4 regions of the Streptomyces javensis genome follow, and region 1 is predicted to be linked to each of the others. Evidence: riboswitches for the same ligand, from Rfam matches in the RefSeq annotation. Region 1 holds a riboswitch; each other region holds the start of a gene.

Evidence for each region. A riboswitch is a leader RNA that binds a small molecule or an ion and turns the genes downstream of it on or off. The one in region 1 is predicted to bind cobalamin.
Region 2: another riboswitch for cobalamin. It lies ahead of metE (5-methyltetrahydropteroyltriglutamate--homocysteine S-methyltransferase); the one in region 1 lies ahead of ABD329_RS00265 ((2Fe-2S) ferredoxin domain-containing protein).
Region 3: another riboswitch for cobalamin. It lies ahead of ABD329_RS31905 (cobalamin biosynthesis protein); the one in region 1 lies ahead of ABD329_RS00265 ((2Fe-2S) ferredoxin domain-containing protein).
Region 4: another riboswitch for cobalamin. It lies ahead of ABD329_RS07190 (ABC transporter substrate-binding protein); the one in region 1 lies ahead of ABD329_RS00265 ((2Fe-2S) ferredoxin domain-containing protein).

The regions. Positions count from the first base shown of each region.
Region 1 is NZ_BAAAIF010000001.1:70,873-78,499, reverse strand. It holds gene ABD329_RS00275 (hypothetical protein) at 1-326, opposite strand, end outside; gene ABD329_RS00270 (FAD-binding dehydrogenase) at 550-2,364, opposite strand; gene ABD329_RS00265 ((2Fe-2S) ferredoxin domain-containing protein) at 2,538-2,921, opposite strand; cobalamin riboswitch at 2,962-3,154, opposite strand; gene ABD329_RS00260 (NAD-binding protein) at 3,204-5,132, opposite strand; gene ABD329_RS00255 (hypothetical protein) at 5,290-5,466, opposite strand; gene ABD329_RS00250 (glycoside hydrolase family 97 protein) at 5,659-7,560, shown strand; gene ABD329_RS00245 (hypothetical protein) at 7,619-7,627, opposite strand, start outside.
Region 2 is NZ_BAAAIF010000005.1:159,669-167,295, forward strand. It holds gene metE (5-methyltetrahydropteroyltriglutamate--homocysteine S-methyltransferase) at 1-1,547, opposite strand, end outside; cobalamin riboswitch at 1,713-1,934, opposite strand; gene ABD329_RS07515 (hypothetical protein) at 2,002-2,211, opposite strand; partial or broken gene ABD329_RS07520 (AraC family transcriptional regulator) at 2,360-2,473, opposite strand; gene ileS (isoleucine--tRNA ligase) at 2,771-5,881, shown strand; gene ABD329_RS07530 (amino acid adenylation domain-containing protein) at 5,922-7,514, shown strand; gene ABD329_RS07535 (GNAT family N-acetyltransferase) at 7,511-7,627, shown strand, end outside.
Region 3 is NZ_BAAAIF010000046.1:747-8,373, forward strand. It holds partial or broken gene ABD329_RS31895 (magnesium chelatase ATPase subunit I) at 1-524, opposite strand, end outside; gene ABD329_RS31900 (cobyric acid synthase) at 583-2,187, opposite strand; gene ABD329_RS31905 (cobalamin biosynthesis protein) at 2,184-3,182, opposite strand; cobalamin riboswitch at 3,329-3,546, opposite strand; gene ABD329_RS31910 (hypothetical protein) at 3,689-3,940, opposite strand; gene ABD329_RS31915 (inorganic phosphate transporter) at 3,954-5,225, opposite strand; gene ABD329_RS31920 (class II aldolase/adducin family protein) at 5,659-6,345, shown strand; gene ABD329_RS31925 (alpha/beta hydrolase) at 6,440-7,567, shown strand.
Region 4 is NZ_BAAAIF010000005.1:93,857-101,483, forward strand. It holds gene ABD329_RS07170 (serine/threonine-protein kinase) at 1-1,103, shown strand, start outside; gene ABD329_RS07175 (DUF2165 domain-containing protein) at 1,153-1,692, opposite strand; gene ABD329_RS07180 (carboxymuconolactone decarboxylase family protein) at 1,866-2,339, shown strand; gene ABD329_RS07185 (RNA polymerase sigma-70 factor) at 2,387-3,316, shown strand; cobalamin riboswitch at 3,337-3,550, shown strand; gene ABD329_RS07190 (ABC transporter substrate-binding protein) at 3,611-4,651, shown strand; gene ABD329_RS07195 (FecCD family ABC transporter permease) at 4,663-5,676, shown strand; gene ABD329_RS07200 (ABC transporter ATP-binding protein) at 5,673-6,503, shown strand; partial or broken gene ABD329_RS07205 (transcriptional regulator) at 6,538-6,896, shown strand; gene ABD329_RS07210 (hypothetical protein) at 7,342-7,627, shown strand, end outside.

The sequences.
Region 1 (7,627 bases):
CTCTCCGCGAGTTCGCGGTGCTTGTCGGCGGCCAGCTTGGCCTGGGCCGTGCTGATGGTCGATCCGGCCATCCTGCCCAGACGTTCGACCTCGTCCGCGAAGCGCAGATGCTCCTGTCGTGCGTGCTCACGGCAGGCGAGGCAGGTGACGTTCTCCGGGCGCGGCGAGGTCATCGCGTACGGCGCCCGCAGCCCGCAACCGGTATCGACCAGGCTCGGCAGGTCACCGACCAGGCCGAACGTGGATGCCATCATCTCGCGCACGGCGGCCACGCCACGGACGACCTTCGACTCGACATGGATGTGCGGATCGTCCCCGCCCAACACGTCCTCCTCGCCCCGGCCCCGTGGCCGACCGGGAGCGTTCCCGGTCGGGCCGCGGAGTGCGGGACGAGTCTCCCACGGGCCCGGTGCGCACTGGCTTCAGAGGGTCGGCTGTGCGGCGGCGGACCACTGGCCGGTCATGGCCTGTCAGGTCGCGGGCGGCCGGGCCGGTGGTGTCGCGGGCGGCCGGGCCGCCGCGGCAGCTGAGAGCGTTCTGTCCGCCGGGTCAGGTCGCCGTCGCGGACGCCGCCGCGCGGCCCGCCGTGCGGCCCGAGAAGAGGCAGCCGCCGAGGAAGGTGCCCTCCAGGGAGCGGTAGCCGTGCACCCCTCCGCCACCGAAGCCCGCCACCTCACCCGCCGCGTACAGGCCGCTGATCGGGTGGCCGGAGGCGTCCAGGACGCGGCCGGAGAGGTCGGTCTGGAGGCCGCCGAGGGTTTTGCGGGTGAGGATGTTGAGGCGCACGGCGATCAGCGGTCCGGCGCCCGGGTCCAGGATCCGGTGCGCGGAGGCGGTGCGGCTGAGGGCGTCCCCGGGGTAGGCGAGCGCGTTGCGGATGCCCATGACCTGGACGTCCTTGGTGTACGGATTCTCGATCTCGCGGTCGCGGGCCTCGATCTGCCGTTTGAGGTCCGCCAGGTCGATCAGGTTGTCGCCGGTCAGCTTGTTCATGCCCGCGACCAGTTGGGGCAGGGAGGTGGCGACCACGAAGTCCTCGCCCTTGTCCCGGAACCGCTGGATCGGCTCGGGGGTCTGCCAGATGCGGGAGAGGAGCTGGAGGATGTCCTTGTTGGTCAGGTCCGGGTTCTGCTCCGAGCCCGAGAGCGCGAACTCCTTGGCGATGATCTTCTGGGTGGTGACGAACCACGAGTAGTCATGGCCGGTGGCGGTGATCGATCCGAGGGTGTGCAGGGTGTCGTAGCCCGGGATGTCGGGGCTGGAGAAGCGCCTGCCCTTCGCGTCGAACCACATCGACGACGGGCCCGGCAGAATGCGGATGCCGTGGCCCGGCCAGATCGGGTCGTAGTTCCTGAGGCCCTCGGTGTAGTGCCACATCCGGTCGGGGTTGACGATCCGTCCGCCCGCCTTCTCGGTGATCGCCAGCATGCGGCCGTCCACATACGCGGGGACGCCGGTGACCATGAACTTCGGCGGTGAGCCGAGCCGGTCGGGCCAGTTCCGGCGTACGAGGTCGTGGTTGGCGCCGATACCGCCGGAGGTGACGATCACCACCGGGGCGCTGAGCTCGAAGTCGCCCACCACGGTGCGCGAGGTCTGCTTGCCGCGGGCGGCGTCGCTCGGTTCCAGGATCGAGCCGCTCACTCCGGTGACGGCGCCACCGGTGACGATCAGCTCGTCCACCCGGTGCCGGAACGTGAAGGTCACCCGGCCGTCCTGCGCGGCGGCCCGCACCTTCTTCTCGAACGGCTCGACCACGGCCGGACCGGTGCCCCAGGTGACGTGGAAACGCGGCACCGAGTTGCCGTGGCCGTCCGCGAGACCGCCGCCGCGCTCGGCCCAGCCGACGATCGGGAACCATTGCACACCGAGCCCGTGCAGCCAGGACCGCTTCTCCCCGGAGGCGAAGTCCACGTACGCCTCGGCCCACTTGTGGGCCCAGTAGTCCTGGCCACCGGGGTCGCCGACACCGCGGTCGAAGCCCGCCGTGCCGAGCCAGTCCTGCCAGGCCAGTTCGGGGGAATCCTTGATCCCCATCAGCCGCTGCTCCGCGGAGTCGACGAAGAACAGGCCGCCGAAGGACCAGAACGCCTGGCCGCCGAGGTTGCTCTCGGGCTCCTGGTCGAGGAGGAGCACCTTGCGCCCCGCGGCCGCCAGTTCCGCCGTGGCCACCAACCCGGCGAGCCCGTGGCCGACCACGATGGCGTCCGCGTCCGAGGACGCCCCGGAGGCGGCGAAGGCCGGAACCGCCGTCTGGGCGAGCGCGGCGCCGGCGAGCACACCGCCCGCCGCCGTCAGGGCACGGCGGCGGCTGATCCCACCGACCCCGGCGGACGACGCGGAATTCTCTGTGGAGTTCTCCATGAGCTGCCTTCCGGAAGGGGGTTCGGAGGGTGCGGGAGATACGGAGGGGGTTGCCGCGACGGAATCGTGTTACCGACCGGCAACGTGTTACCGACGGTAGCCCACGGGGTGCGAGGCCGCCAGAGTTCTGCTCACGACAGCAACTCCCGTGCGTCGTAGGGGACTTCGGTCGCTCAGCGACCGCCGGGTGACGGCTCGGCCGAGGCGCTCCCCCGTGGCGAGAACGCGTACAGATCGAGGATGTCGGGCAGCGGTGCCACCCCGGGGCCGCCCGCCCGGACCCAGGCCACGATGTCCTCCGTCGCGTCCGGGTCGTTGACCAGGCCGAGCCACACCGGCCTGCCCCCGGCGGCCCGCCCCGCGGCCGACGGCTGCACCACGATCACATTGGCCTGGTCGCAGACGTCCAGACACTCGGAGACGCGTACGGGCGCCTCCTCACCGAGCCGCGTGATCTGCGCGGCATGGTCGACGCCGGTCACCTTGGGGCTGCCGCAACAGCAGTCCCGGCACACGGTCACCCGGCACGGCAGCGGGTCGGTCGGCCCTACGGGCACGCCGCACCACCCCTCCTCCGGGGTAGTCCGCCCCGGTGTCGATCGAGGAGGCGACCGCGTGAGTCTCCTGGCTCTCGGGTCGATGCTCGTCCCGGCCTTCCCACCCGCGTATGCGGGCAGTGGCCTGTCCGGGATCCGCTCGCCGATCACAGTGGCGGTACCGCGCCGGATTCCCACCGGCTTCCTCGTTCCGCCGTCGCCTTTGTCGCCCGGCATCATCGCATCCCGGACACCGCCACACCACGCGGCCCCGGCCCCAGCGGGGCGACGGGCGGCCCGGCGTCAGCCCCGGCGGACCGGCGCCCCCGCCAGGATCTCCCCCAGCCCCTGGCGGGTGGCCGCCAGCACCACGCGGTCCTGGGGCCGCAGGGCATAGCCGGGGCGCAGATCCCATACCAGGGCGGGCTCCTGCTGGACGGCACCGTCATAAGGGGGCGCCGCCCCGAGGTCGCGTCGCCGGTCCGCGGGCTCGGCCGCGTCCAGCGCGATCACCCGCCAGGCACCCGGTACGAACGCCTCGGCGACGGTACGTCCCTCCAGTTGCGGATGCCCGGCGACATTCAGGGCGGCGAAGAGCAGCACCCTGCGCTCGACCGGTATGGCACCGAGGACCTGACGTCCCATCATGGCCCCGGCGAACGCCGGAGCCGCCAGGCTGGAGACGCTGCGGCTGCGGGTGAGGGCCCGCGGATGGGCCGCGCGCAGCGTGCGGTAGACGGCGGTGGCGAAGCGGTCGTCGTACAGGCGCAGGGCCACCCGGAGCCGGGGCTTGACCGAGCGGGCGTACAGCGTCGCCTCCAGGTTGGTGGTGTCGGCGCTGGTCAGGGCGAGCAGGGCGTGGGCCCGCTGGATTTTGGCGGCCTCCAGGACGCCTTCCTGGGTGACGTCACCGAGGACCGTCGGCACCCCCAGTCTGCGGGCCAGCGGGATGCCGCGCGCCCCGGGATCCTCTTCCACGCACACCACGGGGATGTCCATCTCCCGGAGTCTGGCCAGGACCCGGGTGCCGACCTTGCCGAGCCCGAGCAGTACGACATGGCCGGACAGGCCGCGCGGCGGGCGGCGCAGCGCGGACGCGGTGCGGAAGGTGCCCAGCGCTTCCAGCGCGGCGGCCACCAGGACGGGCAGCAGAAGCAGTCCGGTCAGCCCGGACAGCAGTTGCAGGACCTTGCGTCCGGTCGGCTCGTCGAGCGCCGGGTCGTCGATCGCGAGCACGTCCAGCACCGTGAGGTAGGCCGCGTGGAGCAGCCCGGCTCCGGTGAGCCGCCAGGAGATGATGGTGAGGACGAGCACGGCGATCGCCATTCCGGCGACGGACCAGCGCAGCCGGCGGGAGAAGAGCGAGGCGAGCGGCAGTCGGCGGCTGCCGAGCCGCTGCGGCGGCAGCGGTGTGCCGATGGCGGAGACGGCCTCGAGCACCACCGTGTCGCGCCCGGTGGCGGCGGCCACCTCCTCGTCCCCGGGCAGCAGCCTGGGCCCTTCGTCCCCGCTGCTGTCGGAACCCTCGCTGCCGCCGGGGTCGCTGGTGGTGGACGAGAGCAGGGCGAGGGTGCACAGCCCCGGGCGGGCCACCTCGTCCGTGCCGGGCGGGGTGCGCTCGGCCGCGCGCAGCAGCAGCCCGTCGGCCTGGAGCACTTTGCTGGTGCCCGCGACGGCGGTGGCCGCGAGCGCGGGGGCGGCGGTGTCGGCGTCCGACAGTACGGTGGTGGTGGCGTCCAGCTCCGCCGGGTCCATGCCGGGATCGGCGACCCGCGCCGCCTCGTCGAGGAGTTCCTCCAGGTGCTGGCCCAGCTTGCGGTTGTAGAGCCGGATCACCAGCCGCAGCCGGGGGTTGAGGCGGCGGGCCCGCAGTGCGGCGTGGATGTTGGTCTCGTCGTCGTCATGGACCAGGGCGAGCGCCGTCGCCTGATCCGCGCCCGCCTCGGTCAGCACGTCCTCGTCCAGCGCCGGGGCCTCCATGACCCGCACTCCCCCGTCCGGGGCGGGGTCGTCCGCCGTCTGCCGGGGCAGCGGGACCCGCCCGACGGCCGCGCTGAACCTGCCGAAGAGCGCCGAGGTACGGCCTCCCGGCCGCCATCCCGCGATCCGCTGCCCGGTGGGGTCCGCCAGGGGAGCGCCGCCGGGAATGACGACGGTCACCTGTGTCCGGTAGACGTCGTGGAGTTCGGCGGCGAGGCGGTGGGCGAGCGCGTCATCGCCGCAGACGATCATGCGGACCGGCCCCGAGGGGGACGGCGGGGTGGATGTGGAGGTGGAGAACACGACGGCGAAGCCCCCCGTTGGTTCCGTGGTGATGATCAGACCGTACCCGGTCCGCCGTCAAGGAGAGTTGGCCGTCCCGCCGCCGAAGGATCCGTATCGCCGCCGCTCACTCCCTCGGGGCGCCGCACCGCGCACAGCGGGTGAACTCGGCGGTGTCCTGCATCGCGCCGCAGTCCGCACACACCATCTCCAGCCAGCAGGCGGGGTCCCCGCCCTCGGGTTCGGCGGGCGCCGGGTCCGCCGTCTCCCGGTCCGGGTCGCCGGGCCGAGCCGTGCCGCTCATCGTGTGCGCCTCCTCGTCCGGACCGTGCGCGGGTCCGTTGACCGACCCTCTACCCCTGGCGTCGTCCCCGGAAGCAGCCCAGCCATAGATCCGATCTCTCATGCGCCAACAACCCTTGACGGGGCGTAATGCCGCCCAACCCCTCCCCAGTTATCGGATGACTCGGTAACGTATCCGCCTCGGGAGGCAACGATGCCGAGATCTTACCGACGCTCCGCAGTGGCATTTCTGCTCTGCGGCGTCCTGGCCATGACGCTCTTCATCACCGGGCCCGCACAGGCGAAGGACTCCGCCTGGACCGTGCGCGGCCCCTCGCCCCACTCCGGTCCCCTCGCGCAGCTGCGGCTCGACGGCGCCTCGGGAGCGCTGACGCTCCAGGTGTCCCGGGGCGGACGGACGGTGGTCGAGCCCTCGCCCGTGGGCATCGTCACCGAGCGGGCGGATCTGTCGCACGGGCTGCGCTATCTGGGACGCCATGACCGCACCGTCGTGGAGCGCTACCGGTCGACGGTCGGCAAGCAGCGCTCGCGCACCGCGCGGATGACCGAGACCCACTTCCGGTTCCGGGGCGGCGGGAACGCCCGGCTGGACCTCGTGGTGCGGGCCTCGGACGACGGGGTCGCCTACCGCTACGACCTGCCCTCCGGCAGCGGCGATGTCCTCGGCGAGACCTCGGCCTTCACCCTGCCGCCGGACGCGGCCGCGTGGCTGGGCGACTACCGCAAGGACAACGAGAACCTGTTCAAGGAGTACACCGCGGCGACCGCGCCCACCGGTGAGTACATGGCGCAGGCGCTCTTCGAGACGGCCGGCGGCTACGCCCTGATCGCGGAGTCGGATCTCACCGGCCGCTACTCCGCCGCCCGGCTGATCCACCAGCAGGGGCTGCCCACGTACCGCATCGGCCTGTGGGACGAGCGGGTCGAGTCCGACGGGCCGCTCAGCACCCCCTGGCGCGCCCTGATCGTGGGCGATCTGCCGACCGTCACCCAGTCCACCTTCACCGACGATCTGGCACCGGCGTCACGGGTCGCCGACACCTCGTGGATCCGGCCCGGCCCCGCCCTGTGGACCTGGCTCGCGGGCGGCAAACCGGCCGGGCAGAGCCTGTCGATGCAGCAGGGGTACGTGGACTACGCGGCCCAGCGCGGCTGGCCGTATGTGGTGGTGGACGCGGGCTGGTACTTCGACCCCGACCAGTGGGACGTCACCGATCCCGACTGGCAGCGGAACAGCTGGATCCCGCGGCTCGTGGACTACGCCCGCGAGCGGCATGTGGGCATCCAGGTCTGGATCCACCACCGTGACCTCGACACCGCCGAGGAGCGCGAGCAGTGGCTGCCCACGCTGGAGCGGTGGGGGGTGAAGGGCGTGAAGATCGACTTCATGGGCTCCGAGTCCCAGGAGACACTGCGCTGGTACGACGAGATCCTCAAGGACACCGCGGCCCACCATCTGCTCGTCAACTTCCACGGCTCGACGATCCCCAAGGGCATTCAGCGCACCTGGCCGCAGGTGATGTCGATGGAGGGCGTGAACGGCGAGGAGAAGCGGACCAACACCCCGCAGCACCTGGCGACGCTGCCCTTCACCCGCAATGTCATCGGCTCCATGGACTTCACCCCCGGGGCCTTCCACCGGCCCCAGCGCCCCAACGCGGCGTCGGACGCGGGCGAGGTCGGCCTGTCGGTGCTCTACGAGTCCGGGATCCAGAACCTGGCGGGCACCCCGGAGTCCTACGACGCACGTCCGCTCGCCCGCCGGTTCCTGGAACAGATCCCGGCCACCTGGGACCGCACCCAGCTGCTGGCGGGGCGGCCGGGTGAGAGCGCGGTGCTCGCCCGCGCCAGCGGCTCGCGGTGGTTCATCGGCGGTACGTTCACCGGCCCCGCGCACACCGCCGAGGTGCCGCTGCGGCTGGAGCCGGGCCGCTGGCTGGTCGATCTGATCCTGGACGGGCCGGACGGCCTGGTCCGCAAGCCCACGGTGGTGCGCGGCGGGCAGACCCTGTCCGTGCCGGTCGCGGCGGATGGCGGGTTCGCCGCCATCGCCTGCCGCTGGCGGCCCGGTCTGTCGACCTGCGACCGCGCCTGACCGTCCGCCACGACCCGCGCTGACCGCCCGTCACGCGGACACCCGTCCTGCGGACCAGTCACGCGGA
Region 2 (7,627 bases), on a different contig from region 1:
TAGCCGGTGAGCTGTTCGGCGAAGTACTGGACCATGTCGTTGCGCTCGGCCTCGCCGTGCACCAGCACATCCAGGCCGGTCTTCTCCTGGAAGGAGATCACCTCCTGGATCTCGGCCTTGACGCGCTCCTCGTAGCCGGCGGTGTCGATCCGGCCCCCGCGCAGGTCGGCGCGTGCTGTGCGCAGTTCGCCGGTCTGCGGGAAGGAGCCGATGGTGGTGGTCGGCAGCAGCGGCAGGCGGAGGTGGGCGCGCTGGGCCGCGGTGCGTTCGGCGTAGGGCTGGGAGCGGCGGCCGTCGGCCTCGGTGACCGCGGCGGCGCGGGCGCGGACGGCCGGGTCGCGGGTGATGGGGGAGCCCGCGCGGGAGGCGAGGTCGGCCCGGTTCGCGGCCAGTTCGGCGGTGATCGCGCCGGTGCCGCGGGCCAGGCCCTTGGCGAGGGTGGTGATCTCCGCGGTCTTCTGCCGGGCGAAGGCCAGCCAGCGCAGGATCTGCGGTTCGATGTCCCGCTCGGCCGTGGTGTCGAGGGGGACGTGCAGCAGCGAGCAGGAGGCGGCCACGTCGACCCGGTCCGCCAGGCCCAGCAGGGTGCCGAGCGTGGTCAGGGACTTCTCCAGGTCGTTGACCCAGATGTTGCGGCCGTTGACGACACCGGCGACCAGCCGCTTGCGGGGCAGCCCGCCGACGGCGGCCAGCGCGTCCAGATTCGCCGCCGCGGCCTCGGTGAAGTCCAGCGCCAGCCCCTCGACCGGGGCCTTGGCCAGCACCGGCAGCGCCTCGCCGAGGCGGTCGAAGTACGAGGCGACCAGCAGCCTCGGGCGGTCGGTGAGGGCGCCGAGGTCGCGGTAGGCGCGGCCGGCCGAGTTCAGCTCGGCCGGGGTGCGGTCCTGGACCAGCGCCGGCTCGTCCAGCTGCACCCACTCGGCACCGGCCGCCCGCAGATCGGCCAGGACCTCGGCGTACACCGGAAGGAGGCGGTCCAGGAGGGTGAGCGGCTCGAAGCCGGCGGGCGCGCCGGGCGCGGGCTTGGCGAGCAGGAGGTAGGTGACGGGGCCCACGAGGACCGGCCGCGCGGTCAGCCCGAGCGCGAGGGCCTCCTTGAGCTCGGCGACCTGCTTGGCGGAGTCGGCCGCGAACACCGTGTCCGGACCCAGCTCCGGGACCAGGTAGTGGTAGTTGGTGTCGAACCACTTGGTCATCTCCAGCGGCGCCACGTCCTGTGTGCCCCGGGCCATCGCGAAGTACCCCTCGAGCGGGTCGGCGGCGACGGCGTTCCGGTGGCGGTCGGGGATGGCGCCGACCATGACGGTGGTGTCCAGTACATGGTCGTAGTAGGAGAAGTCACCCGTCGGCACCTCGTGGATACCGGCGTCGGCGAGCTGCTGCCAGTTGCTCCGGCGCAGCTCGGCGGCGGTGACGCGGAGGGCGTCGGCGGTGACGCGGCCCTTCCAGTAGCCCTCGATCGCCTTCTTCAGTTCCCGGTTCGGGCCCTGGCGGGGGTAGCCGTACACGGTCGCCCGTGCCGCCGCGGCTGCGGACTTCGCTGTCACGGAGATCTCCTTCGCGAGATGGATCCCTGAGATCCCGGCGAGGGGAGGAGAGCGCGAAGGGTGACGGACCGGGCGGAAACGACCCCGCGCGGTACGGCACGGTCATCCGCCTGGTGTGTTCGCCGACCCGCCCTCGAGGTCACCGGGATGTCCGCGCACGGATGGTCCGTACACGGGCAGATGGCAGGTCTTCGGACTCACGGGCGCGCCCTCCCCAGGAGGACACCTACTGGCCGTCGCTTCCCAGACCCGGTACGTCGGACCCAGTGCGTATGACGGCGGTCGTTCCCGCTCACCGCTGCGGGGCAGTCCCGGATTCCCACCGGGTTCCCTCTTGCGACGCCTCCCGCCTGGCGGGCGGGGCGAACCAGCTGCACCAGCCAGCCTACGGCATGGGAAACCCCCGGCCGCGTCGGCCGGGGGTCCGTGCCTCACGGGTTCGCGGGGCGGGGGCTCAGCACGAGCTGGAGTCCGACTGGCTCCCCAGGCCGACCGGGACGGTGATGAAGGAGAACTGATTGCTGGCGCATACGCCGGGGAAGGTCGTGCTGCTGGTGTTGTTGACGGTGACATCGGGGTCGTCCTCCGCGACGGCACCGGTCGCGCCGACGGCGAGGGACGCTGCGGTGAGAGCAAGCGCAGAGAGGGCGGTCCGCATACGCATGGGAACTCCTTGCTGGGGATGAGCGGCCGGAAATGACCGGCTTCGCATGCATGGTGCCCCTTTGTCGGGCGGATTGCGGCCCAACGTCCCCCCAATGGGGTAACACGTCACCCGCTGTCACATCACCCGCCGCCGAGCCGTGCCTCGTCCGCCGTACCGCGGTGCGCAGTTCGGCCGGTGTCATGCCGTGCCGGGCGGCGTGCTCGGCCACCGACAGCGGCCGGAAGGCGTCCCGGGCCAGCGCCTGGAGCACCGGATGCCCGCCCGAGCTGATGACCACCGCCACATGGTGGTCCGGGCCGCTGCTGACGGCGGTGGCGCGGGGGGGTGCGCTCGACGCCGTCGATGAGCACCGTACGGACCGGCTCCCGCTGCCCGTACAGCACCGCCCCGCTCTCGCTGCCGTTCCGATTCCGGCCAGTGTGAGGGAATCGCCGGGTAATCGCGCGGCGCCATCGGCGCGCATGCCATGTTTTCGCGATTACCGGGCATTGCCCGTCCGCTCGTTAGAGTCGGCCCTCACTGCACTGCGGGCCGACCCTGCGAGGTTTACTGAGCGATGGCATATCCGATGGCCGGGGCCGATGGCGTACCCGCGAGACCGCATTTTCCCGAGGTCGAACTCGACGTCCTGGACTACTGGGCGAAGAACCACATCTTCCAGGAGACCGTGGACGCGCGAAAAGCCGAAAACGCCGAAGAATTCGTGTTCTACGACGGGCCGCCGTTCGCCAATGGCCTGCCGCACTACGGGCATCTGCTGGCCGGTTACGCGAAGGACGTGGTGCCGCGCTATCAGACCATGCGCGGCCGCAAGGTCGAACGGCGCTTCGGCTGGACCTCGCACGGGCTGCCCGCGGAACTCGACGCCGAAAAGCAACTCGGCATCACCGCCAAGTCCGATATCGAGCGCATGGGCGTCGAGCGGTTCAACGAGGTGTGCCGTACGACGGTGATGCGCTATACCGGCGAGTGGCGCGACTACGTCAATCGGCAGGCCCGCTGGGTCGATTTCGACGAATCCGTCAAGACCCATGACCTGGACTACATGGAGAGCGTCATGTGGGCGTTCAAGACCATGTGGGACAAGGGGCTGATCTATCAGGGACATTCGGTTTCCTGGTATTGCGCGCACTGCGAGACCCCGCTGGCCAACGCCGAGAGCAGCGGCCGTATCGACGGCAGCGACACCCACCGCGAGGTGCCGGGCACCACCGTGGTCGTGGGCGTGCCGCTGGACGGCGGCGAGCTGCTGCTGGTGGAGTCCGAGCAGCCCTGGGCGCTGCCGGGCGCCACGGCGGTGGCCGTGCACCCCGAGGCCGAGTACGCCGTGGTGGAGAGCGGCGGGCGGCGCCTGGTGGTGGCGGCCGACCGGCTCGACGCCCACGCCGAGCTGCTGGGTGGCGGCTCCGTGGTCGCCCGGCACAGTGGCGCCGAGCTGGCCGGCCGCCACTACACACCGCTGTTCGACTTCTCCGGCACCGCCGACGACAGCCACGTCGTGGTGGCGGAGCGCTTCGTGGACACCGACGAGGGCACCGGCGCGGTGGCCGTCACCCCGTGTTTCGACGAGCGGGACCACGCCCTCGCCACCGAGGAGGGCATCGGCCGGACGTACCCGGTAGACTCCGCCGGCCGCTACACCGACGAGGTGCCGCCGTGCGCCGGGGCCCCGGTGCTGGAGTCCACCGGAACCGTGCTCCGCCTGTTGGAGACGAGCGGCGCGCTGCTGAACAGCCGGCCGCACACCCGCTCCCGGCCGCACTGCTGGCGCTGCGGCAGCCAGTTGCTGCAACACGCCATCGCCACCTGGTTCGTCGCCGTCACCCGGCTCCGCACCCGGATGCTCGAACTCAACGAGCGGATCAGCTGGACCCCCGAGCACGTGCGCGACGGCCAGTTCGGCAACTGGGTGCGCGGCGCCAAGGACTGGAACATCTCCCGCAACCGCTACTGGGGCGCCCCCATCCCGGTGTGGGTGTCGGACGACCCGGCCCACCCCCGGGTCGATGTGTACGGCTCCCTGGACGAGATCGAGCGCGACTTCGGCGTACGGCCGGGCGATCTGCACCGTCCGTACATCGACGAGCTGACCCGCCCCAACCCCGACGACCCGTCGGGTCGGTCGGTGATGCTGCGGGTGCCCGAGGTGCTGGACTGCTGGTTCGAGACCGGCTCCATGCCGTTCGCGCAGGTGCACTACCCCTTCGAGAACGCCGAGTGGTTCGAGCGCCACTCCCCGGGCGACTTCGTGGTCGAGTACTACGCCCAGACCCGCGGCTGGTTCTACAACATGCACGTCATGTCGACCGCGCTGTTCGACCGCCCGGCCTTCGCCAACTGCACCGTGCTCGGTGTGGTGCTCGGCCACGACGGCCAGGCCATGTCCAAGGCGCGCAACAACTACCTGGACGTCAACGACGTCTTCGCCCGCGACGGCTCCGACGCCATGCGCTGGTTCCTCATGAGCTCACCCCTGCTGCGCGCCCGGGACCTCGAGGTCACCGAGGCCGGCAGCAGGGAGGCCCTGCGCCAGGTGCTGCTGCCGCTGTGGAACGCCTGGCACTTCCTGACCCTGTACGCGGGCGACACCGAGGGCCGCGTCCGCACGGACGCCGGCCATCCGCTGGACCGCTATCTGCTGGCCAAGACCCGTGACCTGGTCGAGCTGACCACCCGCGCGATGGACGACTACGACCTCTCGCGCGCCTGCTCCGCGCTGCGGGACCACCTCGATGTGCTGACCAACTGGTACATCCGCTGCTCCCGCGACCGGTTCACCGCCGGGGACCGCGCGGCCGTGGACACCCTGCACACCGCGCTCGAAGTGCTGTGCCGCCTGATGGCGCCGCTGCTGCCGCTCCTCACCGAGCGGATCTGGCGCGGGCTGACCGGCGGCCGGTCGGTGCACCTGACCACCTGGCCCTCGGCGGCGGAACTGCCGTCCGACCCGGAGCTGGTGCGGGTGATGGACCGGGTGCGCGAGGTCGCCTCGACCGCGCTCGGCCAGCGCAAGAGCCACCGGCTGCGGCTGCGGCTGCCCCTGGCGCGGCTGGTGATCGCCGACCCCGACGCCCCCGCGCTGGAGCCCTACACCGGGCTGCTGCGCGATCAGCTCAACGTCAAGGACGTGGCGCTCACCACCGATGTCTCCGCCCACGGCCGGATGCGGCTGACCGTCGACCCCCGCAAGTGCGGCCCCCGCCTCGGCGGGGCGGTGCAGGAGGTCATCCGCGCCGCCGCCACCGACGACTGGACCACGAACGGGGACGGAAACGTCGTGGCGGCGGGGCGGGAACTGCTCGCCGGGGAGTACGAGCTGCGGCTCGCCGCCGACGGACCGGGCGCCGTCGCCGCGCTGCCCGGCGGAGCGGGGCTGATCGTGCTCGATGTCGAGGTGACCGAGGAGCTGGCGGCCGAGGGCGCGGCACGCGACCTGGTGCGCGTGGTGCAGCAGGCACGCCGCGCGGCCGACCTCGACGTCTCCGACCGCATCGTGCTGAGCGTCGAGCTGCCCGACGAGGTGGCGGCACGGATCCGGGCCCATGACGCGCTGCTGACGGCCGAGACCCTGGCCGAGCGCCTGACGTACGGCCCCCTCGCGGACGCCGGTCACGAGGGCGTCATCGGCGACGGCACCGCGGTCCGGGTGCGCATCGACAGGCTCTGATCCGGCTCTGACCCGGCCCTGACACAGGAAGAGAGAACGGATGACCCGTCTAGAAGGGCTTGTGAGCGCACAGGCCAGGCGAACACCGGACGCGGACGCGGTCGTGTTCGGCCCGACCCGGCTGACCTATCGAGAGCTGGACGAACGGGCCGGCCGGCTGGCGCACGCGCTGCGCGCCGGCGGGCTGCGCCCGGACGACCGCGTGTGCGTACTGGCGCCCAAGGGCCCGGACGCGGTGGTGTATCTGCTCGGTGTGCTCAAGGCCGGTGGCGTCTGTGTGCCACTGGACACGGCGTCGCCCGCGGACCGGCTGGTGTCCATCGTCAACCAGACCGGGCCGTGCCGGATCCTCGCCGACCGGCGGCGGACCCCACTGGCCACCGAGGTGTCGGCCGCGGCGGCGCCCGGCGCGGTGGTGGGCCTGTGCCTGCCCGAGGGAGACGCCACGGGTCCCCTCCCCACGGTCACCGCGGCCGATGTCGCCTCCGCGCCCACGACCGCGCCGGAGCCGGTCAGTGGCGAATCCGGGGTGGCGTATGTGCTGTTCACCTCCGGCTCGGCGGGTGAGCCCAAGGGCGTACCGCTCACCCACGCCGCCATCATCCACTTCGTCACCTGGGCCAATGAACACTTCGGGCTCAGGTCCGACGACCGGATCTCCTGCCATCTCCAGCTGCACTTCGACGGTTCGCTGTGGGATGTGTACGGTCCGCTGATCTGCGGGGCCGAGCTGCACCTGGTGCCGCCGGAGGCGAGCCTGCTGCCCACCACGCTGGCCCGGTTCATCCGCGACGCACGGCTCACCCAGTGGCTTTCGGTGCCGTCCGTGCTCAGCGCGATGGCACGCCATGAGGTGGTGGAGAAGGACGACTTCCCGGAGCTGCGCCGGGTGTTGTGGGGCGGTGAGGTGTTCCCGCCCACGGATGTGGAGTACTGGATGCGGCGGCTGCCCCACGTCACCTTCACCGGCTTCTACGGCACCACCGAAACCACCATCGCCAGTTCGTACTACACCCTGACCGAGCTGCCCGACGAGGCGCTTCCGGTCGGCCGGGCCATCCCCGGCGAGTGGCTGGAGCCCGTCGACGACCAGCTGCGTCCGGTCGCCCCCGGTGAGGTGGGCGAGATGGTGATCGGCGGCGCGGGGGTCAGCCCAGGCTACTGGCGTGACCCCGAGCGCACCGCGGCCTCGTTCGTCGAGCTTCCCCCCGGCTCCGGTCGGCGCGCGTACCGCACCGGGGACCTCGGCAGCCGGGACGCGGACGGCCTGCTGCGCTTCCACGGCCGCGCCGACCGCCAGGTCAAGGTCAACGGCTACCGCGTGGAGCTGGACGAGGTGATGACCGAGCTGCACTCACTGCCGGAGATCGCCGCCGCGGCCGTGGTGGCGGCGCCGAGCCGCACCGGATCCCCGCTGATCTGCGCGGCCTACACCCTGACCGCCGGTGTCTCGCTGACCACGGCACAGGTGAAGGCCCGCCTCGGGAGCAAGGTGCCCGGGTACATGCTGCCCACGCGCTGGCTCGCGCTGGAGACGCTGCCCGTCAACGCCAACGGCAAGACCGACCTGCGCGCCCTCCAGCAGCGCTTCACCGCCGACGAGGCCGTCCCCGGCGGTGGTGGCGGCGCGTGACCGAGTTCTCCTTCACGGGCTGCACGGCCCGGGACCGGCTGGAGATCGCGGACTTCCAGGACTCGCTGTGGCGCGGCGGACGCCGCGCCAATCTGGCCTACCTGGACTGGAAG
Region 3 (7,627 bases), on a different contig from region 1:
AGGAAGCGCGCCGCGTGCCGTACGGACACCCCCTCGCGCTCCACGTAGGAGGCGCCCATGGCGGCCGCGTCGAGCAGCAGGTCGATCAGGTGGTCGTGGAGCAGATTGACCTCGTCGACGTAGAGCACCCCGCGGTGGGCGTCGGCGAGCAGCCCGGGCTCGAACGCCTTCACCCCGTCCGACAGCGCCCGCTCGATGTCGAGCGCGCCCACCAGCCGGTCCTCGGAGGCGCCCACGGGCAGTTCGACCATCCGCGCGGGGCGCGCCTCGCCCGTGCCCGGCTCATGGGGTCCGTCCGGGCAGGACGGGTCGGGCGCGGCGGGGTCGCAGGAGAACCGGCACCCGGCCACCACGTCCACCTCGGGCAGCAGCGAGGCGATCGCTCTTACGGCGGTGCTCTTGGCCGTGCCCTTCTCGCCGCGCACCAGGACGCCGCCCACGGCGGGTGAGACGGCGTTGAGGAGCAGGGCGAGCCGCAGGCCGTCCATGCCGACGATCGCGCTGAAGGGGTAGGTGGTGGTCACGCGGCGATACCTCCTGGGGTGCGTGGGCACAGCGGTCCGGTGTGGGAGTGGGGGCTCGTCATGGCGTCCCCCCTGGGACCCCCGGAGGGACGAACGGCAGCCCCTCCGGGACGCCCTCCTCGATGAGCCGCAGCAGCGCGTCCGTGTCGGCGTGCTCCTCGATCAGGTCGCCGAGGCGGTCGAGCTGCTCCTCGCGCAGCTCGCCGAAGCGGGTGTCCGGCGCGGGGACGAACGCCCGGCCCGCCGCGGCGGCCACCCGCCGCAGAAAAGCCCGCCGGAAGCCGTCGCTCTCCAGCGAGCCGTGCCAGTGGGTGCCCCACACCGAGCCCACCCGGCAGCCGTCCAGGAAGGGCTCCTCGGCCCCGTCCAGCAGCTCGGCGACCCCGTGGTGGATCTCGTAGCCCTCCACCCGCTCGCCGAGCGCCTCGCCCACCGGCCGGGCCAGGGTCTTCTCGGCCGCGAACCGCACCCGCACCGGCAGCAGCCCGAGCCCGGCGACCGTCCCGGCCTTCGACTCGACCTCGTCCTCGATGCGCTCCCCGAGCGCCTGGAAGCCGCCGCAGACGCCGAGCACCGGACGGCCCTCGGCGGCCCGCCGGGCGATCGCGTCGGCCAGCCCGCGCTCACGCAGCCACTCCAGCGCCCTTACGGTGCCCCGGGTGCCCGGCAGCACCACCAGGTCGGCGTCGGCCAGCTCCTCGGGCCGGTCCACGAACCGCACGATCACGCCCGGTTCTGCCGCCAGCGCGTCCACGTCCGTGAAGTTGGACATCAGCGGTACGGCGGCCACCGCGATCCGCAGGACGTCCGCGCCGAAAGGGGGCGCCACGACGCTCTCCCGCACCGCGCCGCGCAGCGACACCCGCAGCCCGTCCTCCTCGTCGATCCCCAGCCCGTGGGCGAACGGGAGCACCCCGACGGTCGGGCGCCCGGTGAGGTCGCGCAGCATCTCCAGACCGGGCTCCAGAAGGCTCACATCGCCGCGGAACTTGTTCACCAGGTAGGCGGCCACATGCCGTTGGTCGGCTGCCGACAGCAGCGCGGTCGTGCCGAAGAAGGACGCGAAGACACCACCGCGGTCGATGTCCCCGACCACCACGACCGGAAGCCCGGCGGCACGCGCCAGCCCCATGTTGACGATGTCGGTGCGGCGCAGATTGATCTCGGCCGGGCTGCCCGCGCCCTCGCAGATCACCGCGTCATGGGTGCGCCGCAGCTCCTCCAGGCACTCCGTGACGGTCCCCAGCAGCGCCTCCCGCCCCGCTGAGAGCCTTTCGCCGGGCGAGGGGGCTCCGGCCCCGGCGAAGTACCCGCGCGCGCTCAGCTCGCCCACCGGCTTGCCCAGCAGCACCACCTGGCTGCTGCGGTCGCCGCCCGGCTTCAGCAGGACCGGGTTCATCAGCGCGCTGGGCTCGACGCGCGCGGCGGCCGCCTGCATGGCCTGCGCCCGCCCGATCTCCGCACCCTCCCGGGTGACGAAGGAGTTGAGCGACATGTTCTGCGCCTTGAAGGGCGCCACGCTGACGCCCTTACGGGCGAGCCACCGGCAGATCCCGGCCGTCACCACGCTCTTGCCCGCGTCGGAGGTCGTGCCCGCGACGAGCAGCCCCCCGCCGCGCGCCCCGGAACCCTCCGTGCCGCCCTTACCGCGTATGCCGCTCATCCGCCGCCCCTTCCCAAGGCCCGGGTTCTCAGGGCCCGGGGCCGCCCCGTCAACGCCCTCAGGACCGGCCGGGCCGCCATGGACACCCCGAGCGCCAGCACACCGACGCGCCGCGACAGCCGTATCGCCCGCTCGATGTCGGCCGACTCCACCGGCCGCCCGCCGGAGTTGAGCACCGGCCGGTTCTCGACCCGGCCGCCGTACGCGAGGGCGCCGCCCAGCCGGACGCCGAGCGCGCCCGCGAAGGACGCCTCCACAGGGCCCGCGTTGGGGCTCGGATGGCGTCCGCCGTCGTGCCGCCAGGCGCGCCACGCACCGCGCGGATCGGGGCCCGCGAGCGTCGCCAGGGTCGCCGTAAGGCGTGCACCGGGCCAGCCGGCCACATCGTCCAGCCGGGCCGCCGCCCAGCCGAACCGCCGGTAGCGCGGCGACTTGTGGCCCACCATGGCGTCCAGGGTGTTGACGGCGCGGAATGCTATGAGCCCCGGCACCCCGCCCACGGCGCCCCACACCAGCGCGCCCACGACGGCGTCTGAGGTGTTCTCGGCCACCGATTCGACCACCGCGCGGGCGATCTGCGGCCCGTCCAGCGCCTGCGGATCGCGGCCGCACAGATGCGGCAGCCGCTCCCGGGCGACCTCGAGGTCCCCGGCGGCCAGCGCCCCGCCGACGGCCCGTGCCTCACGGCCCAGGCTCGTACCTCCCAGCACGGCCCAGGTGGCGGCGGCGGTCAGCGCGACCGCCGCGCCACGGCGGCTGCCAAGTCCCCGTACGGCGCGGGTCAGCAGCGCGGCACCGGCGGCCGCGCCGCCCGCGCACAACGCGGTGTGCAGGGCCCCGTAGCCCCGGTGGTCGCGCCACAGCCGGCGCTCGGCGGCCGCGGCGGCGCGCAGGAACGCGGCCACCGGATGGCCGCGGCGCGGATCACCCGTGGCGAGGTCGCCGAGGAAGCCGAGGGCCGCGCCGCACGCGAACGAGGCGTGGTCGGCAGGCATCCGTCAGGCCGCCGTCACGCCTCGGCGCGGCGATACGGAACCAGACGGGCCGGAGGGGCCGGAAGAGCCGAAGCGGACAGGGAGGGCTGGCGGCGTGGCGATGCCGGGCATGGCGGTATGTCCTCACTCAGGGTCCTCGCCCTGGTTCGACGTGACCGGCGGTGAGAGTCTCCTGGCTCCCGGATCCGCGGCCCTCCCGGTCTTCCAGCCCCGCGTACGCGACGAACCGTACGGACGAGCCGTGACCCCATCCAGGCGATGGGAAGGTGCTCCCCGGTGACAGTGGCGGGACCGCGCCGGATTCTCACCGGCTTCCTCTCCTGCCGCCGTTTGGCTCGGGAAGTCCACCATGGGCCGCGAATGGCCGTCAACTCGCATATGACCCATGACGCCCGAGTGTGCCGAGCCCCACAGACGACCGCCCCCACGAGACGGCCGCCGGACGGACGGCGCTGGTCAGCGCCACCATCCGGCGGCCGGTGGGTCATCCGGGGACAGCGGGGCCCTCAGGCGACGATCAGATAGATGCCGTAGGCCACGACCGCGGCGCACACCGCGAAGCAGGCGTACGCGCCGGTGCGCGCGAGCGAGGAGCCGCCCACCGCGCCCCCGGGCACGGCGGCGGCCGTGCCGCCCTGCTCCGGCGCCGCCTTACGGGAGGTGCCGACGATGCCCAGGGTGAAGACGCCCACCATGCCGACGGTCACCGCGAGGCTGATGCCGAAGACCTGGCCGAGTGCCGCCCAGTCGATGCTCATGTTTCCTGGCTCCTTAGCGGGTGGCGCTGCTCGCGGCGGCGGGGGTGGGGGTCTGCTCGGGTGTGTTCTCCGAGGTGTCGTCCTCGGGGGCGGCGCTCTCGGGGGCGGCGCTCGCCGCACCGGCGGGCGGCGGGGCCACGGACCGCAGGGCGGCCGTGACGGCGCCCACCGGCTCCTGGGTGCCGACCTCGTTGACGTTGGTGTGGTCCACGGGCTTGCGGCGCGACAGCATCCAGATCGCCCCGCAGGCCAGGACGGCGAGCACGGCCACCGCCGTGATTCCCGCGTTCCCCTGGTCGGCGAGGAGCGCGGCGGCGCCCGCCACCAGCCCGGCGGCCGGGAGGGTCAGCACCCAGGCGACCACCATGCGGCCCGCGGTCGACCAGCGCACCACGGCGCCCTTACGGCCGACACCCGCGCCCATGACGGCGCCGGAGCAGACCTGGGTGGTGGACAGCGCGAAGCCGATGTGGGAGGAGGCGAGGATGACGGTCGCGGCGCCGGTCTGGGCGGCGAAGCCCTGCGGCGGCTGGATGTCGGTGATGCCCTTGCCCATGGTGCGGATGATGCGCCAGCCACCCAGGTAGGTGCCGAGCGCGATGGCCAGGCCCGCCGAGACGATGACCCACAGCGGCGGGTCGGAGTCGGGCGCCACCACGTTCCCGGTGACCAGCGCCAGGGTGATCACGCCCATCGTCTTCTGGGCGTCGTTGGTGCCGTGGGCCAGGGAGACCAGGGCGGCCGAGGCGATCTGCCCCGCGCGGTAGCCCTTCGCGGTGTCCTCGGGGGAGCGGTCGCGGCCGAGCCGGTAGGTGAGCCGGGTGGCGGCCAGCGTGGCGATGCCGGCCACGATCGGCGCGGCGACGGCGGGGATCAGGACCTTCATGACGATCGCGTCGCCGTTGACCCCGTCCAGGCCCACGGAGACCACGGTGGCGCCGATCAGACCGCCGAACAGGGCGTGCGAGGAGCTGGAGGGGAGTCCGGCCAGCCACGTCACCAGATTCCACAGGATCGCGCCGACGAGTCCCGCGAAGATCACTTCTGGCTGGATACCGGATCCCTCGTCGATGATCCCGCCGGAGATGGTCTTGGCCACCTCCACGGACAGGAACGCGCCGACGAGATTGAGGACGGCCGACATCGCCACCGCCACCCTGGGCCCGAGTGCTCCCGTGGAGATGGTGGTGGCCATGGCGTTAGCCGTGTCGTGAAAGCCGTTCGTGAAGTCGAACACCAAGGCCGTGACGATCACGATCCCGATGAGAAGCGTGATGTGTTCCATACACCCGGTCAATCAGTTCGAAGGTCGTTAGTGGCACGGTGAACGTAAGGAAACAGGGTGAACGGGAGATGAACTGAGCGGGGCATCGGGGTGACATGGTTGCGGGGTCGCTAAAACCCAGTGAATTCCAGCCTACTTTCCCATGTCGTACGGGAGTTGAGCCGCGGTCGAGAGCCGCCGGAGGCGGCCCCTGGACCGGTCTCGCGGGCGTCCGCCGGCCCCCCACGTTCACCCGCCCGGAGTCGGGTGCCCACGAAGCACGGTCGTAGTCCCCCGCCGCGCCGCCGCCGGTCCCACCGTGCCCGCCGCCGGTCCCACCGTGCCCGCCGCCGGTCCCACCGTGCCCGCCGCCGGTCCCACGGCGCCCGCCGCTGGTCCCGCCGCCGCGCGGCCGGCGGCCGCCTGGAAGGATCGGCCCCGGAGGTGAGGGCAGGTGACCCAGTCGCGATCCCCGCGGCAGCCGCAGCCGCGGCTGACGCATCCCCTGCGGCAGGCATGGACGCAGGTGGTGAGTACGGCCCGCAGGACCACCGCCGACGGTCTGGTCGTCGGCACCTCGGGCAATGTCTCGGCCCGGGTCGGCGACACCGTCCTGGTGACTCCGAGCGGCGTCCCCTACGACCGGCTCGGCCCCAGGGACGCCGTCGCCGTCGACCTGGACGGACAGCAGGTCCTCGGCACGCTGAAGCCCACCAGCGAGCTGCCCATGCACCTCGCGATCTACCGGGAGACCGATGCCGAGGCCGTGGTCCACACCCACGCCGTCCACGCCACGGCCGTCTCCACGCTCGTCGACGAGCTCCCCGCGGTCCACTACATGGCCGCCGCCCTCGGCGGCCCGGTCCGCGTCGCGCCCTACGCGCTCTACGGCACGGACGAACTGGCCGACGCCATGCTCGAGGCGCTGCGCGACCGCAGCGGCTGTCTGCTGCGCAACCACGGCACCGTCGTCCACGGCGCCACCCTGGAACAGGCGTACGACCGCACCGCCCAGCTCGAATGGATGTGCCGGGTCTGGCTCACCGCGGTCTCCGTCCCCGGCCGCACCCCCTCCCTGATCCCGCCGGACGAGATGCGGCGCGCCGCCGAGAAGCTGAGCGGCTACGGCCAGAAGGGCTGAGCCCGCCGGGCACGCGCCCGGGCCCCGGCCGGGCGGTCACCCGGCCGGGTACGCCCGCTGGCCGGGGGCCGCCTTCCCGACCACACTGGGAGGGATGCGTCTGCGAACAACGGCGGTCGCGGCCGCCACCACCCTGCTGAGTGTCGGCGTGGCCGCGGTGGCGGCCGGACGGTACGCCACCGGTGCTGCGCTGAAACCGGTCCCCGACCGTCCGCTGCCGAACGAGGCACCGCTGACCGTCCACGCGACCGCGGCCGGCCAGATCACCCTGACCCGCTCGCTCGCCTCGCTGCGCCCCGGCACCTACGGCCTCACCGGCCGCTCCTGCCACGCCGTCGTCGGCCCCGTCATCGAGGACGCCCCGCACCCCGCCGACTGTGTCGTGCGCCGTCTGGAGCGGGTCACCCACGGCGAGCTCACCCCCGGCACCCGGGTCCGGCTGACCCCCCAGGTGCACATCGGCAACCCGCGGGACGCGCTCGGCATCGACCACGCCGACGTGGACGTGCCCGCCGAACTCGGCCCGCTGCCCGCCTGGTTCATCCCCGGCGAACGCTCCACCTGGGTGATCACCACCCATGGCCTCGGCACCACCCGTGAGCACCCTATGGTCGTCATGCCCTTCCTGCGGCAGCTGCGGGTGCCGGTGCTCGACCTCGCCTACCGGGGGGACCCCGGCGCCCCGCGCTCCGAGGACGGCATATCCCACCTCGGCGACACCGAGTGGCGCGACCTGGACGCGGCCATCCGCTACGCGGTCGAGTACGGGGCGACCGGGGTCGTGCTGCACGGCTGGTCCATCGGCGCCTCGATGGCCCTCCACGCCGCCGCGAACTCCGCGCTGCGGCACCGCGTCATCGGCCTCGTCCTGGATTCCCCGGTGCTCGACTGGCAGGCCACCCTGCGCGCCCTCGCCGCGGCCCGCGGCATCCCCGCGCCGCTGCTCCCGCTCGCCCTGCGCGCCGCCGAGGGGCGCACCGGACTCCACGACAGCAGGCTCCCGGAGGTGGCCGACCCGGAGCGGCTGTCCGTGCCCACGCTCGTCGCCCACGGCCCCGACGACACCCTCGCGCCCTGGGACGTCTCGCGCGAACTCGTCGACCGGCGGCGCGATCTGGTGACCCTTCACACGGTGCGGCAGGCCCCGCACGCGGCCATGTGGAACGCGGACCCCGAGGCGTACGAGGAGGCGCTGCGGCGCTTTCTGATACCGCTCCTGTAGCGCCCTTGAGGCGGCCACCCGCGCCGCCCGGCCTCCCGTAGCGCCCGTAAGGCGATCGCG
Region 4 (7,627 bases), on a different contig from region 1:
CCCCGGACCGGTTCCCGACCCTCCCGATGGCCCCGTCGACCACGCCGTACACGGACGTCCTGACGCGCGGCGAGGCCCCGACGGCGACGGCAGGGCTGCCGCGCCGCACGGCGACGCTGGTCCGCCGCCGTCCCTTACTCCTGACCGGCGCCGCCGCCGTCACGGCACTGGCCATCGCCGTTCCGTTCATCGTGATGAACCTGGGGGACGAAACCGGGGACAAGGCCACCCCGGCACCGGGCAGAACGGCCGCCGCGGGCTTCATCGGCGACCCCCGCACGGCCGACCCGTGCGCCCTGCTGAACGCCACCGTGTTCCATCGGTACGACGAGGCCCGACTCGACCGTGACTACGGCAACTTCAACCGTTGCGACGTCCTCCTGAAGGAGCGGAGCGAGGAGGTCGTGGACGTCAGGGTGGAGCTCGACGCCGATTCGCTGCCGGAGGGCGTGGCGAGGAAGACCGAGGGTAGGGTCACCGTCGTGGAGCGCACCGCCGAGGACGACGAGTGCGAGCGCGCCGTGGCGGTGAAAGGCGCCCGCGACAACAGCCTCCGGGTCACCGCGGCCGCGAGACAGCCCAAGGAGGTCAAGGAGCCGCTGTGCGACACCGCCGACCGCGCCGCGGGAGTCGCGGTCAAGGTGCTCAACCGCGGTGAGATCCCCCGGCGTTCCCCGGACTTCCCGTCCACTTCGCTGGCGCACCTGGACGCGTGTACGTTGCTCGACGTCAAGGCGCTGGAGAAGGTGCCCGGCATCGACGCCGGGGACCCGGACGTCGGGTTCGGCCGCTGGCAGTGCCAGTGGAAGTCCACCACCAGCGAGTTCGAGGTGGATTTGCGCTTCGACCAGGGCGATCTGCCGCGCGAGAAGGGTGCCCGGTCCACCAAGCTCAGCGATCACCAGGCCATCGTGCTACCGGAGGACGAGGGCCCGGGAAGCTGCCGTGTCGAGGTGGTCCACCGTCACTACACCGGGCTGGACCGGGTGAAGGGCACCGAGCGGGTGGCCCTCGTCCTCAAGGGGGCGGGCCGCAAGGGCCGTCCCTGCGAACTGGCCACCGACCTCGCCGGATCGGCCGCCGCCGCGTTGCCACCCGCCTGACCGCCGAAGTGGCGGGGAAGGCGGGCGCGGTGAAGGTGTGAAGTCCCGATCAGTCCGTGGCGCCGGGCTCGTCCCGCTCGGCCGCGAGCAGGTGAATGAGCAGCAGCACGATCCCGGAGATCAGGAAGACGCGGGTGGCGGCCTCCAGCCCGTTCCACGCCTTGGACTGCCACATGGCGAACCATTCGCCGCCGATGGCGATGAACCCGGCGCCGAACAGCAGCATGAGCATCACCAGCCCCACGGTGCTGGCCTGACGGGCGCGGCGGACGCTGCCTCCGCGCAGTCCCGCGCCCCACATGGCCGTCGCGGCGATGAGCACGAGGGCGGCGACGCTCTCCCAGACGATGATGGCGACGTAGGCCGTGTCCTGGAGCGCGGTGGACTTGATGGCCCGCCACATCAGGTCGTCGTCCTTGAACGTGGTGTCCATCGCCAGGACGTGGCGGACGAATTGCTGATTGGTGTCGAAGTCGGTGATGTTGCCGAAGGCCACCAGCGCGATGTACAGCGCGATCGTCCCGGTGAGCACCCCCGAGACGGCGGAGTAGGCACGAGGGGAACGTATTCTGCCGGTTCGCTCGCTCACGATGACTCTGTCTCCCCGTTGTATTCGGTTGATCGGATCGAGCCGTAGCGTACAACTGTTTGGCTCAGCGGGTCCGGTGGCGGGGAGACGCAGGTCACATCTGTCCATGTCACAGGGGATCGGGCCATCTCGTCTCAGGGGTGTAGCCACTGACGACCACCGAGGAGCACACCATGGACGCGCGACTGAACTACTCCGCCAGCCCGACCGCGGGCAAGGTCCTGGGGCCCGTCATGGCGGCGGGCAAGGCGGTCAAGGACTCGCCGCTGCCGCCCCCCACGCAGGAGCTGGTGGCGCTGCGGGTGAGCCAGATCAACGGCTGCGCCGTCTGCCTCGACATGCACACCAAGGAGGCCGCCGCGGCCGGTGAGACCGCGGTGCGGCTGAACCTGGTGGCGGTATGGCGGGAGGCCACGGTCTTCACCGACGCCGAGCGTGCCGCGCTGGAGCTGGCGGAGGCGGGGACCCGGGTCGCGGACGCGGCCGGTGGCGTCAGCGACGAGGTGTGGGCGAACGCCGCCCGGCACTACGACGAGGAGCAGCTCACCGCCCTGGTGATCCTGGTCTCGTTCATGAACATGGTGAACCGGCTGAATGCCATCACCCGGCAGCCGGCGGGCGACTACCAGGTCGGGCAGTTCCACTGACCGGCGCCGGTCCGTCCGGCCGGTCGTTCTTCCAGGAGGGAATCGGCGTGAGCGAGGTCGAGGAGTTCGAGGAGCTGCGGCCACTGCTGTTCTCGATCGCCTACCGGATCCTGGGCAGTGTGAGCGAGGCCGAGGACGCGGTGCAGGAGACATGGCTGCGCTTCGACGGCTCGGCCACCCGGCCCACGTCGACCAAGGCGTATCTGTCGGCCACGGTGACACGCGTCTCGATCGATGTGCTGCGCTCCGCGCGGGTGCGACGGGAGGAGTACGTGGGCCCGTGGTTCCCCGAGCCGCTGCTCAGCGATCCGTACCAGGATCCGGCCCGGGCGGTGGAGCTGGCCGACTCGGTGTCGATGGCGGCGCTGCTGCTCCTGGAGCGGCTCAGCCCGCTGGAGCGGGCGGTGTTCGTGCTGCGGGAGGTGTTCGCCTTCGGGTTCGACGAGATCGCCACGGCGGTGGGGCGGTCCGAGGCGGCCTGCCGGCAGCTGCTGGTACGGGCGCGGCGCCATATGGCGGCCGGGCGGCCGCGGTTCGCGGCGGACCGGCGGGAGCGGCAGGAGCTGGCCACGCGGTTCTTCGAGGCGCTGAAGGACGGCGATGTGGGCGGGCTGCGGAAGCTGCTGGCCGCCGATGTGCGACTGGTCGGGGACGGTGGCGGCAAGGCCCCGCAGCTGGCCAGGGCCGTCATGGGCGCGGAGAAGGTGGCGCGGCTGCTGGGCGGTGTCTTCCCCTGGCTGCTGCGGATCGATGTGTCGTTGGAGCCGCGCGAGGTCAACGGCCAGCCCGGCGCGATCTTCCGCGACCGGGACGGCAGGGTGCTCCACACCCTGGTCCTCGATGTGCTCGACGGGCAGATCCAGACCATCCGCACGGTGGTCAACCCCGACAAGCTCGGCCACCTCGGGCCGGTCGGCGACGCCTGGGCGGTGGACCGCGAGGTGAGGCGGGCCCGCCGGCGGCCTGGCCGAGCATGAGACCGGCCGGGCGACGGCCTTGGTAGTCTCGGGGGGCCAGTCGTGCCACATCCGAGGCCAGGGAATCCGGTGTGAATCCGGAGCTGACGCGCAGCGGTGAGGGGGACGGGCGGGGCAGATGACACCACTGGGAGGAGTCCGTGACGGCCGCGGGGCCGTCGCGAACGAGCACCGGGAAGGGGCCCCGTCCGGACGAGCCCGAGTCCGAAGACCTGCTGGCACCTCCGCGCCCGGTGCGCGGAGGACGACCGTAGGCCAGGCTCCGCGTACGAGCCCCGACCACCGAGGCTGCCCGTGCTCCGCTCCGCCCGCCGTACCGCGGCGTTCCTGCTCGCCCCCGCCCTCCTCCTCACCGCGTGCGGTGGCTCCGGCCATGACGACGCGGACGCCGGGAAGCCCGCCGGTTCGGGCTTTCCGCGCACGATCGACAACTGCGGCCACAAGGTCACCTTGAAGTCCGCCCCGAAACGGGCCCTCTCGCTCAACCAGGGCACCACGGAGATCCTGCTCTCACTCGGCCTCGCCGACCGCATGGCTGCCACCGCCACCTGGACCGACCCGGTGATGAAGGGCCTGGAGAAGACCAACGCCACGGTGGAGCGCCTCGCGGACAACGCGCCGTCCTTCGAGAAGTCCCTGGACGCCGAACCCGACTTCGTCACCGCCTCGTTCGTCTCCACCCTCGGCAAGGGCGGCGTGGCCACCCGCGAGCAGTTCGAGAAGCTGGGCGTGCCCACCTATGTCTCGCCGTCCGACTGCGCGGCGGGCAGGGACACCGCCAGCGGTGGCGACGGCTCCCGCGACAAGCCCCTCACCCTCGATGTCGTCTACGGCGAGATACGCGATCTGGCCCATGCGTTCGGTGTCGACGAGCGCGGAGAGAAGCTCGTCGCCCGGCTGAAGGAGCGCGTACGCAAGGCCACGGACGGACTGGATGCCTCCGGAGCCTCCCTCATGTACTGGTTCGCCAACTCCCAGTCGCCCTACCTCGCCGGCTGCTGTGGCGCGCCGGGCGCCATCACCCGGGCCGTCGGGGCGAAGAACGCCTTCTCCGATACCCACGACGAGTGGCCGCAGATCAACTGGGAGACCGTGGCCGACCGCGACCCGGACGTCATCGTCCTCGGCGACCTCACGCGCAAGCAGCAGACCGCGGAGACCGCCAAGGCGAAGGTGCGTTTCCTCGAGACCAACGCCGCCACCCGCAACCTCACGGCGGTGAAGAGGAAGCGGTACATCCTGCTGAGCGGGCAGGCCATGAACCCGTCCATCCGCACGGTCGAAGGGGTGGAACAGGTCGCCGCCGGGCTGCGCGACCTCGGGCTCGCCAAGTGAGTCCCGGCCACCTGAGCACCCGCCTCCTGTCGCTGTGCGCGGGAGGGCTGGCCGCGCTGCTCGTGTCGGTGGCCTTCGCCGTGACCATCGGCCCGGCCGACATCTCCACGGCCGACGTATGGGCGGCGGTCACCGCCCATCTCGGTCTGGGGGACAGCACCTTGCCACCGCTTCGGGACGGCATCGTGTGGAACCTGCGCATGCCGCGCACGCTGCTGGCCGCGGTGTGCGGGGCGGGTCTGGCCCTCTGCGGGGCCGTGATGCAGTCCCTGCTGCGCAATCCGCTGGCCGATCCCTTCGTGCTCGGGGTGTCCTCGGGCGCTTCCACGGGCGCCGTCACCGTGGTCGTGCTCGGCGTGGGCGGCGGGGCCGTGTCCCTGTCGGCGGGCGCGTTCACCGGTGCGCTGCTGTCGTTCGGCCTGGTCCTGGTGCTCAGCCACAGCCTCGGCGGCAGCACCGACCGCGTGGTGCTGTCCGGAGTGGCCGCCATGCAGCTGTTCTCCGCGCTGACCTCGTTCATCGTCCTCACCTCCGCGGACGCCGACACCACCCGGGCCGTGCTGTTCTGGCTCCTCGGCTCGCTCACCGGCGCCGGATGGGGCGATGTGCTGCTGTGTTCCGCCGTCCTGGCCGCCGTGCTCGTGGTCTGTCTCGGCTACGCCCGCACCCTGGACGCGTTCGCCTTCGGGGAGGAGGCCGCGGCGGCGCTCGGTGTCCGGGTGGCCCGCACCCGTCTCGTCCTGCTGTGCGCGACCGCGCTGCTCACCGCGACCCTGGTCAGCTCCGCCGGGGCCATCGGCTTCGTCGGCCTGGTCCTCCCGCACGCCACCCGCGCCCTCACCGGCTCCGGCCACGCCCGCCTGCTGCCGGTGACCGCACTGGCCGGGGCGATCTTCCTGGTGTGGGTGGACACCGCCGCCCGCACCGTCATCGACCCCCAGGAGGTCCCGGTGGGCGTGGTGACGTCCCTCATCGGCGTACCGGCCTTCGTCGCCGTGCTCTACCGCGGCCGGAGGAAGACATGACCGACTCCACCGCGGAAACCCCGGACATGGGGTTCCTCGCCACCGGAGAAGCGGCGTCCGGGCTCCGCGCGGACCGCGTCAGCCGCCGCACCGACGGCCGGCTGATCGTCGACGGCATCACCCTCACCCTGCGCCCCGGCGAGACGGTGGGTCTGCTCGGCCCCAACGGCTCGGGGAAGTCAACCCTGTTGCGGCTGCTCGCCGGGGTCCTCGCCCCCTCCGCCGGAGTGGTCACCATGGACGGCCGCGCCCTGCCGCAGGTCGGCCGCCGCGCCACGGCCCGCCGTATCGCCACCGTCGAACAGCACGCCCACACCCAGACCGAGCTGACCGTCCGCGAGGTGGTGGCCCTCGGCCGTATCCCGCACCGGCGCGCCTGGGCGTCGGCCTCCGCGGCGGACGCCCGGGCCGTCGACGCGGCCCTGGAGCGCAGCGGACTGGCCGACCGGGCCGGTCAGTCGTGGCACACCCTCTCCGGTGGCGAACGCCAGCGCACCCAGATCGCCCGGGCCCTCGCCCAGGAACCGCGCGAGCTCCTGCTCGACGAGCCGACCAACCACCTCGACATCCAGCACCAGCTCGATCTGCTCGACCTCGTCGTCAGCCTGCCGATCGCCACCGTGATCGCCCTCCACGACCTCAACCTCGCCGCGATGTACTGCGACCGGCTGCTCGTCCTCCGCGAGGGACGGGTGGTGGCCGAAGGCACTCCCGGCGATGTGCTGACCCCGGCCCTGATCAAGCGGGTCTACGGCGTCGAGGCCGATGTCACCCACGATCCGGGCCACCCGGTCATCCGCTTCCTGCGCCGGACACCGGAGCCGTGAGATCCCGGACCCCCTGATCGCGGACGACCAGGCGATGGTGCGCACCGGGTTCCGGCTGATCCTCGACTCCCAGCCCGGGATCGAGGTGGCGGGCGAAGCCGCCGATGGCTCCGAGTGCGTGGAACTGGCCCGGCGGCTCCGCCCCGAGGTGCCGGGCCCGGCGAGCAGCCGGCCTGTGGCTTTCTGCTCAAGGACGCCGGTCCCGAACTCCTGGTGGAGGCGGTGCGGTCGGCCGTGCGCGGTGGCGCGATGGTGTCCCCGGCGGTCACCGTGCGTCTGCTCCGGCAATGGGCGAGCCGCCCCCGCCGGGTCACCCGGGCGAATCCCCTGACCGGCCGGGAGCTGGACATCGCCCGGCTGGTGGCGGTGGGCCGGACCAACCAGGAGATCTGCGCGACCTGACCTTTGGGCAGCGCGTAACGCAGCTTGATGCCGTCCGGGCCCGGCCGCTTGACCACGGTGAACGGGCCGACACCGCCCTCCACCGAGAATCCCCGGCCGCTGGGCACCGGGTCCGTGGGAGCCACCCGCAGCTCCTGACCGGAGCGGGTCCAGACGTCGCGTCGGGGGTGCGGCCGGCCGCACCCGAAAGGGCGGTGGCCGGCGCCGTGACGATCCACGGCGTGAGGGTTGAGTTTCGTGTGTGACGAGCCATGAGCCCGGGGTTGCCCGGACGGCGGCGGCCGTGGATCACCCGGTCAGCGGGTTCATGGCCGTCGGCATCGGCCGAAAGGACGACCGGACCGGCCTCGGCGCCCGGTTCTGCCGCCATGTGTTGCGCAGGAGTAGCGACACCTGCTAATCATTTAACACGTGTCGTCGCGGAGAAGGGTGGGTCATGAGCGCGCAACAGGGACCGGTCGTCCTCCGGCAGCCGCATCGCCCCCGGGCCATCGGCTTCCTGGGCCTGGAGACGGTCGGTGGCTGGGCCGTGAAGGTGTACGGCATCAGCGCGTCGGCCGATGTGCCGCGCCCCGCGCTGGTGGCCGCGACCGTGGAGGCCGCGACCTCGGCGCTGCCCAGCCCCGCTCGGACGGACAGCCGCTATGGCATCGGGTTCGCCATCGCGCATGACGCGGCCGACCGCTGTTTCGCGCTGGTGGACTGGTGGCACGGGGAGAACG